Regions from separate parts of the Neobacillus sp. DHD-1R genome, predicted to be linked through region 2. Evidence: riboswitches for the same ligand, from Rfam matches in the RefSeq annotation. Region 2 holds a riboswitch; the other holds the start of a gene.
The links. Region 2 has a riboswitch for S-adenosylmethionine ahead of AC3ANL_RS23060 (5-methyltetrahydropteroyltriglutamate--homocysteine S-methyltransferase). Riboswitches for the same ligand answer to the same signal wherever they lie in the genome.
Positions count from the first base shown of each region.

Region 1 (4,757 bases), 590 kb from region 2:
ATGAAATTCCTTTGCAATTGATGCAATAATCGAAGAATCAATACCTCCAGAAAGGAAGGAACCAACTGGAACGTCACTGCGCATATGTTTTTCAACTGAATCATATAAAACATCTTTAATTTCTTTAATAAAATCTGCTTCTGATTTTTGGACTGGCTTAAAATGTGCCTTCCAATATTTTTTCATTTCCATTTTAGAGCCAATCTTTTTTATAAAATAATGGCCTGGCTCGAGCTTTTTAATACCATCTGATAACGTATATGGTTCAGGAACAAATTGATAGGTTAAATAATGCTGTAAGGAATCATAATTGAGAACATCATTCTCTAAGGCAAGCAGAATGCTTTTTTTCTCTGAACCAAAAAATGTTCTCTCACCATCTTCTAAATAAAAGAATGGTTTAATTCCAAATGGATCACGGGCGCCATATAGCGTCTGTTCTTGTTTATCCCAAATCACAAAAGCAAACATGCCGCGAAGCTTTTCAACTGCTTTTTCCTTCATATGGCTATATAGAGCAATAATTACTTCGGTATCAGAACTAGTCGCAAATGATAGTCCTTCTTTGAGCAATTCTTCACGAAGCTCCACATAATTATAAATTTCCCCATTGAAGATAATCCAGTAGCGCTCATTTTCATACGTTAATGGCTGATGACCACTTTCAATATCAATTATACTCAAACGGCGGAAGCCGAATTGAATATGGTCATCATAATAAAAGCCATCATCATCCGGTCCACGATGGGTAATTATATCGTTCATTTGTTTAAACTGCTGTTTTTGTTCATCGCTATAGTTTTGTGTTATGTCGTGTACACAACCGATAAAACCACACATTATGTACCTCACCTACTTCAATTTAATTAAAATGTTCTTTGAAAAAACATCTCTCTTATACTACCACTATTATGGCGAAAATGGCACTGTAACATTAGAAAATTTACTGTACAATCATTTTTCACTTCTATAGTCCTACTTAAACATTGTACTTAATTTTATAACATCCATAACATTAAAACAGACGAAAAATAGAAAAAGGAGTTACATCAAAATGCAACTCCCCTTTATGTGTTTTGCTTCTGCATCTAATCAAGGCGCAAGAGCTTTTTAGATTATAGATTAGCTTGCTGGCGTAATGCCTCTGCTTTATCTGTGCGCTCCCAAGGCAGGTCAACATCTGTACGGCCAAAGTGTCCGTATGCAGCTGTCTGCTTGTAGATTGGACGGCGAAGGTTAAGCATCTTGATGATTCCTGCTGGGCGAAGATCAAAGTTTTCGCTGACAAGATCCACTAATATATCCTCGTTAACTTTACCAGTTCCAAACGTATCAACAGCAATTGAAACGGGTCTAGCAACACCAATGGCATAGGCAAGCTGAACTTCTACTTTTTCTGCAAGTCCTGCAGCAACAATATTTTTTGCAACATAACGAGCAGCATATGCAGCAGAACGGTCAACCTTGGTAGGATCTTTTCCAGAAAAGGCACCACCGCCATGACGAGCATAACCTCCGTAAGTATCAACGATGATTTTGCGGCCTGTTAAACCTGCATCTCCTTGTGGTCCACCGATAACAAAGCGTCCAGTAGGATTAATGAAATATTTTGTATTTTCATCGATTAGTTCTTGTGGAACAACCGGATTGATGACATATTCTTTTACATTACGTTGGATTTGCTCTAACGTAATTTCTGGATGATGTTGGGTTGAAATAACGATTGTATCAATTCGAACTGGTTTGTCATTCTCATCATACTCTACTGTTACTTGAGTCTTTCCGTCTGGACGAAGGTAAGGAAGTAATTCTTCTTTACGAACTTCTGTTAAACGACGAGCAAGCTTGTGTGCAAGTGAGATGGGAAGAGGCATAAGTTCTTTTGTTTCATTACATGCAAAACCGAACATTAACCCTTGGTCTCCCGCACCAATCGCTTCAATTTCCTCATCAGACATTTGACCTTCACGTGCCTCAAGGGCATGGTTAACACCCATGGCGATATCTGGTGATTGTTCATCAATAGAAGTTAAAACCGCACAAGTTTCGGAATCAAAGCCATACTTAGCACGATTGTATCCGATGCCTTTAATGGTTTCACGAACAATTTTTGGAATATCAACGTAAGTAGAGGTAGTGATTTCGCCTGTAACAAGCACTAATCCTGTTGTTACTGAAGTTTCAGCCGCAACACGGGCATTAGCATCTTTGGCTAAGATAGCATCTAAAATGGAATCAGAAATTTGGTCACAGATCTTGTCCGGATGACCTTCAGTAACTGATTCAGAAGTGAACAAACGACGTTTTGTTGACATCTGAATTCCTCCTATATTTTTGAAATAAAGTGAGGTTAACTGTATAGGGCTGGTGTGAACTTGCCGTTAAACCTCAAGTTGATACGGAACTCATTCCCTTAATAGTATGAAATAAACATGGGATTATTATTAGCAAAACTATCAACTGTCCTAACCCTTTAGCAAATTCTTACGATGGAATAAAAAGCAGCACCTATGTAGCACGTAAAATTTTGCTAAAAATACAAAAAAACCCTTCCATCGTGTGAGGAAAGGTTGTTAGCAAAAGTTTTGCGTGCCTTTCACTCTTATCGTTCAAGGACTAGCCTTGCTTCAGGTTTAGCACCTTTGCCCGAAAAAATCATGATAAATAAAAAAACACTTTTATCAAATTTCCTTTTTCGTTTGCAGGTTGCTGGGTTTCATAGGGCCTGTCCCTCCACCAGCTCGGGATAAGAGAGTATCCGTTCAAGGGTAAATCATAACCCACACTGTCGAACAATGTCAATAAATTAATAATAAATTTTTAGTTAAAATAACCATTTGTGAACATCTTATACAAAACTTTTTTCTTTCCTATTTATATATAAGATGATATACCGTTTAGTGTAACTTCTATCTAAGCAAGAATTATTAGCAAATTTTTCAGAATAGTATAGACTATTAGAATTAATGTGTTATACTATTTATCATAATAAACATAAAAACATGGATAAAGGAAGGTTTCAGTCAATGAATTCTGTTCATATTCCAAATGAATTAACACAACTGTTGCAAGAAGGTCATGTTCAGGTACAATTATCCGTCCCTCAACTGGTCGAAAAAGTCTTAGCCCGAAATGAAGGATCGCTAACTTCATCAGGCGCAGTCAGTGTCTCGACTGGCAAATACACAGGCCGGTCACCACAGGATAAATATATTGTCATGGAAGAGTCATCGAAGGATAAAATTGCATGGGGTCCAAATCAACCAATTTCTGAAGAAGTTTTCACTAACCTGTATCAAAAGGTACTTGAATATTTAAAACAACAAGAGGAAATTTTTGTATTTAAAGGCTTCGCCGGTGCGGATCAAAAATCTCGTTTACCAATCCAAGTTGTCAATGAATATGCATGGCATAATCTATTCGCGCAACAGTTATTCATTCGTCCAACAGAAGAAGAATTGCTCACACATGATGCCGGATTTACTGTTATTTCTGCCCCAAACTTTAAGGCAGATCCAGCTGTTGATGGTACAAAATCTGAAACCTTCATTATTATTTCCTTTGAACGCCGAATTATTTTAATTGGTGGAACTGAGTATGCAGGGGAAATGAAAAAATCAATTTTTTCAGTAATGAATTATTTATTACCTGAGAATCATATTTTTTCTATGCATTGTTCAGCAAATGTCGGCCAAGAAGGCGACGTTGCCTTATTTTTTGGTTTGTCTGGAACAGGAAAAACGACTCTTTCTGCTGATGCCAATCGACGGCTTATTGGTGATGACGAGCATGGCTGGTCTTCCAATGGTGTCTTCAATATTGAGGGTGGCTGCTATGCTAAATGTATTAATCTTTCACGTGAAAAAGAGCCACAAATCTTTGATGCCATCCGGTTCGGTACCGTTCTTGAAAATGTGACAATCGATCTTGAATCAAGAATCCCTGATTATGATGATGGAACCCTGACAGAGAATACTAGAGCTGCCTACTCAATCGATGCCATAGAGAATATCATTCAGCCTAGTATTGCCGGACATCCAAATACGATTGTATTTTTAACAGCGGATGCCTTTGGAGTCTTACCTCCTATTGCAAAATTAACAAAGGAACAGGCCATGTACCACTTTTTAAGCGGCTATACCTCCAAGCTTGCCGGGACAGAGCGTGGAATAACTTCACCACAGGCAACCTTTTCTACCTGCTTTGGTGCACCATTCCTGCCACTTCCTGCGAACCGCTATGCAGACATGCTAGGTGAAAAAATATTGGAGCACAATGCCAATGTCTTTTTAGTCAATACTGGCTGGACCGGTGGTGAATATGGTGTCGGCAGCAGAATGAAGCTATCCTATACACGTGCAATGGTTCAAGCAGCACTCGAAGGTGAACTCAACCATGTGGAAACAGTTAAAGACGATATCTTTGGCTTAAATATACCGCTTCATATTGCAGGTGTACCTGATGAGGTTCTTCAGCCTAATAAAACATGGGCAGACCCACAGGCCTATGAAAAGAAAGCAAAAGAACTTGCAGCAAAGTTCCGCGAAAACTTCAAAAAATTCACGGATGTATCGGCTGAGATTGCAGAAAAAGGCGGTCCAATAGCTTAATTAATGCTAAAAAAATATGGTAAACATTAAAAATGACTATCAAAATGTAACCTAATTTGATAGTCATTTTTTTATTGGTGCATAACGATTTTTGTTGACTGTCGGGTAACTAGCTCGTGTAATTGATTTAGGTCCGTGCATAAGCTC
Region 1 covers NZ_CM173232.1:4,069,673-4,074,429, forward strand. Annotated here, with positions in the region: gene asnB (asparagine synthase (glutamine-hydrolyzing)) at 1-840, opposite strand, end outside; gene metK (methionine adenosyltransferase) at 1,116-2,315, opposite strand; SAM riboswitch class I at 2,600-2,753, opposite strand; gene pckA (phosphoenolpyruvate carboxykinase (ATP)) at 3,027-4,610, shown strand.
Region 1: another riboswitch for S-adenosylmethionine. It lies ahead of metK (methionine adenosyltransferase); the one in region 2 lies ahead of AC3ANL_RS23060 (5-methyltetrahydropteroyltriglutamate--homocysteine S-methyltransferase).

Region 2 (4,757 bases):
CTGCGTTAAACGCCGGATTGGATTTAGAAATGCAGAACGCCAGATTTTTCACAAACGTGGACATCAAGGCTGCACTTGATAACAAAAGCTTAAAGATGGAAACCATCAACCAAGCACTAGGTCGCCGCTACGTACAAATGTTCAAATATGGCATATTCGACCGACCAATCGTGCAAGGTACCATCGACGCTGAGACGAACGGTTCCAAAGCACGCGAGATCGCCGAGCAGACAACAGTTCTGCTAAAGAACAAGGATAGCCTGTTGCCGCTTGACGGTTCCGTGGATTCAATCGCTTTGATTGGGCAGTCAACCTACGTCGACGCAGCTGTCGCCGGTGGTGGCGGCAGCTCAAGGGTCAGTCCACTTTATACAGTTTCACCGCTTCAGGGTCTGCAGAACACCTTAACAAAAATAGGTTCAGATGCTGTGATTACCAAGGTGACAGTGAAAAATGATAATAGCAATCTTAGTGAGGCTGTTGCTGCAGCGAAGGATGCCGATGTTGTCATCCTTATGGCTGGAGTTGTGACCAGCGAGGGCCGCGACCGCCCAAGCTTGTCTCTTCCAGACAATCAAGATGCATTGATTTCAGCCGTAACCGCTGCAAACAAGAAAACCGCTCTCGTGCTCAAAGATGGCGATCCAGTTCTTATGCCTTGGGTTAACGAGGTTCCAGCAATACTCGAGGCATGGAATCCAGGCCAGGAGGACGGCAATGTTGTCGCCAACTTGTTATTCGGTCTCGCCAACCCATCAGGTAAGCTCCCAGTAACCTATCCAGTAGCAAAGGCAGACACGCCAACGAGCACCGCCGATCGTTACCCTGGAATCAATACCGGCGTGTTAGACAGTACTGGTAAGGAGATTCCGCAAGTGTATTATTCTGAGGGTCTAGAAATGGGCTACCGCTGGTACGACGCCCAAGGCATCAAACCGCTTTTTGCATTTGGACATGGTCTGTCCTACACCAACTTCGAGATTTCTAAGCTCGTTGTCACACCAAAGACTACTGATGGTACCAAGCCAATTAAGGTATCGTTCTTCGTGAAGAATACCGGAGACGTTGCGGGCGCTGAAGTGCCGCAAGTCTACCTAGGTGTGCCTGAAAACGCGAACCAGCCGCCTAAACGCTTAGTTGGTTTTGAGAAAGTCCGCCTAGAACCAGGTGAGAAGAAGCATGTCACCATTACCATTGACCCATCAGCGTCTAACCATCCACTGTCCATTTGGGATGCCGAAGCTGACGCGTGGAAAACGCTTGACGGTAAGTACGAAGTGAAAGTCGGTAACTCTTCTGATAATGTTACGCTGACTGACTCCATTACGGTACGCACGCCTGCAGGTCACAGCAAGTGAAGCTTCCATTTCTAATACTATAAGGTAAAATGAAAAAGAGGGTGTTTCCATGTTAATTGGAACTCCCTCTTTTTGGTATTTTAACGAGAAATAACTTGTTTAAATAGCCTCCTAAATTGCTCCCGATCTTCTGCTGTAAAAGGCTTAGGACCCTTTGTTCGCTTTCCGCTTTTTCGAGCCATTGCACTTAAATACCGTGTTTGTAATAATTGGTCAATGTTTTCAGTTGTATAGCTAAACCCTTTATGGTGGAGAACGATACAACCCTTTGCTAACCCTAGCGAAGCAAGACCATAATCTTGTGTCACAATGATATCTCCTGATTGTGCTAACTTCATAATCCGATAATCAGCCGCATCTGCCCCAGAATCAACATAAATGATTTCCACTCCTGATGGTTGTTCCGCATTGGAAAAATGAGAAAAACTCGTAACAAGGGTAATAGGAATTTCCGCACTTCTACCTTCAGAAATAATAATATCTTTTACCGGACAAGCATCTGCATCAACATAAATTTTCATCTGTATCGCTCCTGAAAAGAAGTTTGAATTACTAGTGATACTAGTGATAAATTGGGCTTTTGTCAAACATCTAATCGTGGGAAAGTTCTCTTACGTTAATGCTTTAACGCATCGGGGGTCTGACCCCCTATCTCAAAACTCTAATTCTTGCAAAAATATTGACATTTAATCAATATCGATATAGGATTAACAATAATTTAATAGTTAACGATCTTATCCAGAGAGGTGGAGGGACTGGCCCTGTGATACCTCAGCAACAGCCTTATTTATTATGTGGACTGTGCTAATTCCAGAAGCGTCAAGCTTGAAGATAAGAAGAGTAAGCTGCTTTTGCATGCGACCAAACCTCTTCTTATGTGTAGAAGAGGTTTTTTATTTTTCTCATGGTGAATTCTTTAAATATTACTAGATTTGGAGCTGATTGAATTGACAAGAACATTAGTGAAAGCACCTTTTAAAGCAGATCATGTCGGAAGTTTTTTAAGACCGGAGCGATTGAAAAAGGCACGTTTACAAAAACAAAACGGGGAAATTACTGCAGAACAATTACGTCAAATTGAAGATGACGAAATTATTCGCCTGGTAGAAAAACAAAAAGAAGTGGGATTACAGGCTGTAACGGATGGAGAATTACGACGAGCTTGGTGGCATTTCGATTTTCTCGGAGGTCTTGTAGGGGTTGAATTTGTCGAAACCAAAAAAGGCTTACAATTTAATGGGGTCGAAACAAGACCACATGGCGTAAAAGTAACAGGCAAAATTGATTTCGCCAATCATCCCATGATTGAGGATTATAAATTCTTACACAGCATTGCCGGTGACCACGTAGCGAAATTTACAATACCAAGCCCCAATATGTTAATTGTCCGCGGACAGGGTATTAGTGAAGTCTATGATCACCACGAGGAATTTGTAAAGGATTTAATCCATGCTTACCAAAAAGCTATTCAAGCTTTTTATGATGCTGGGTGCCGATATTTGCAACTAGATGATACCTCATGGGCATCGTTATTCTCAGAGGAAGGCAGAGATAAACTGAAGAAGGACGGTCATGACCCTAAAGCCTTAGTTCAGACGTTTGCTAGAGCCATTAATGAGTCCATTGCGAACAAACCTGATGATTTGGTTATTACGATGCACATTTGTAGAGGAAACTTCCAATCTACGTATACTTCTTCAGGCGGATATGATTTTGCATCTGAACTTATTTTTGGGGGATTAAACGTGGATGGGTTATTCCTAGAGTTTGATGATGAACGTTCTGGTGGCTTCGAACCACTTCGCCATGTCAATCGGGATGACCTCCAAATTGTCTTAGGATTAATCACCTCTAAATTCGGTGAACTAGAAGATCCAGAAAGAATAAAGGCAAGAATAAAAGAAGCAAATCAATATGTCTCTTTGGATCAGCTTTGCCTAAGCCCACAATGCGGTTTCTCTTCAACCGAAGAAGGAAACCTGCTAACCGAAGAACAGCAATGGGACAAAATACGTCACGTCATCGATATCGCAAATAGTGTTTGGAACTAAATAAATAGGCTTATGGGGTCAGACCCCCGGCGTAGTAACGCGTTAACGCACCGGGGGTCTGACCCCGCCTTTTACTATCTTTTTACCACATTTCACAAATATTTCAATATTAATCCATTTTCTCTGATTCGATAGACGGTATACTACGATTAACTGCAGAAGAAGATTCCCCTCTTAGCCTCCTTTGTTATTTTTCCAAACCAATAAACTATAGAAAGCTGGTTGATTTATGAAAAACAGAAGTCATACGAAGGTTCGTCATGAAGGAAACATGTTAGATGTTAAAATGCGGGTGCATCAGTTTGAAAATCCCAATGAACATCAGGAATTTCTTAGAAATTTGGCTATTAGTTCTGAATTTGAAATGCGATACCGTGGTTTGCTAGAATACTATGGAAAAGAGTTTATCGCCTATAAACAGCAAAAGCCCTCAGACAAAAACCGCAATGAATTTCTTCGTATCATCTCACAGTTTATGACCACTTGTTTAGAAGATCATTGTCCACCCTCTTGGCAACAATGTCAGCCCCCATTTTGGGAAGAACTCATCTTCACCTTTTATCCTCATAGCATGAAAATCTCAGCAGAAGAAAAAGAAGTAGAAACCTTTTTGTCACAGTTAAAAAGGTTTGTAAAATGGCTTGATAAAAGGGTTGGCACCTCCTGGTATCAAATTGTGGAAGAATATATCTTTATAGCTCACTCAGAACTCAAGACCTGTGAACACCTGCTGAATGCCATCTTTTTGAACGACTATCCTCGTATTTACCATGATGACTGGAATCCCATCCAAGATCTTGAAAATATAAATCACAAATTTGAACAATGCACTGATCACCTTAAAAGTATCTTTGAAGTAACCAGCATCATTGAGGACACTGTTGTATTAACGGAATTAAAAACCAATCGTACCTATTACCTTAAAGGTCTTCCATATAAATTAATTGAAATTGGAATGATCTTGAACGGAATCATAGGGAAACATAGCGGCGATATAACGTGGAATTTGTTTCAAACAGATGGAATCTATCCTCAAAGAGGGAAAACCTACATTCATATTAAGAGATAAAAAAGAAGCGCCTGACCCCCGGCGTGGTAACGCGTTAACGCACCGGGGGTCTGACCCCAAAAATTTAAAAAATATGGATGTCCCTATACAAAAGTTGCTATTGGGAAAACGAATGTTAAATAATACGGTTTGTCACGATACCTTCGATTTGATTGATCTTTTCTACCAAACCAGGAATGATATCCCCGTTTATTTTATTATCAATATCAATCATCGTATAGGCGTAATCCCCACGGCTTCTGTTTACCATGTCAGCGATGTTTAAATGGTAGCTTGAAA
Region 2 covers NZ_CM173232.1:4,664,425-4,669,181, forward strand. Annotated here, with positions in the region: gene AC3ANL_RS23050 (beta-glucosidase) at 1-1,358, shown strand, start outside; gene AC3ANL_RS23055 (YaiI/YqxD family protein) at 1,439-1,879, opposite strand; SAM riboswitch class I at 2,090-2,196, shown strand; gene AC3ANL_RS23060 (5-methyltetrahydropteroyltriglutamate--homocysteine S-methyltransferase) at 2,306-3,409, shown strand; gene AC3ANL_RS23065 (hypothetical protein) at 3,639-4,478, shown strand; gene AC3ANL_RS23070 (phosphoglycerate dehydrogenase) at 4,594-4,757, opposite strand, start outside.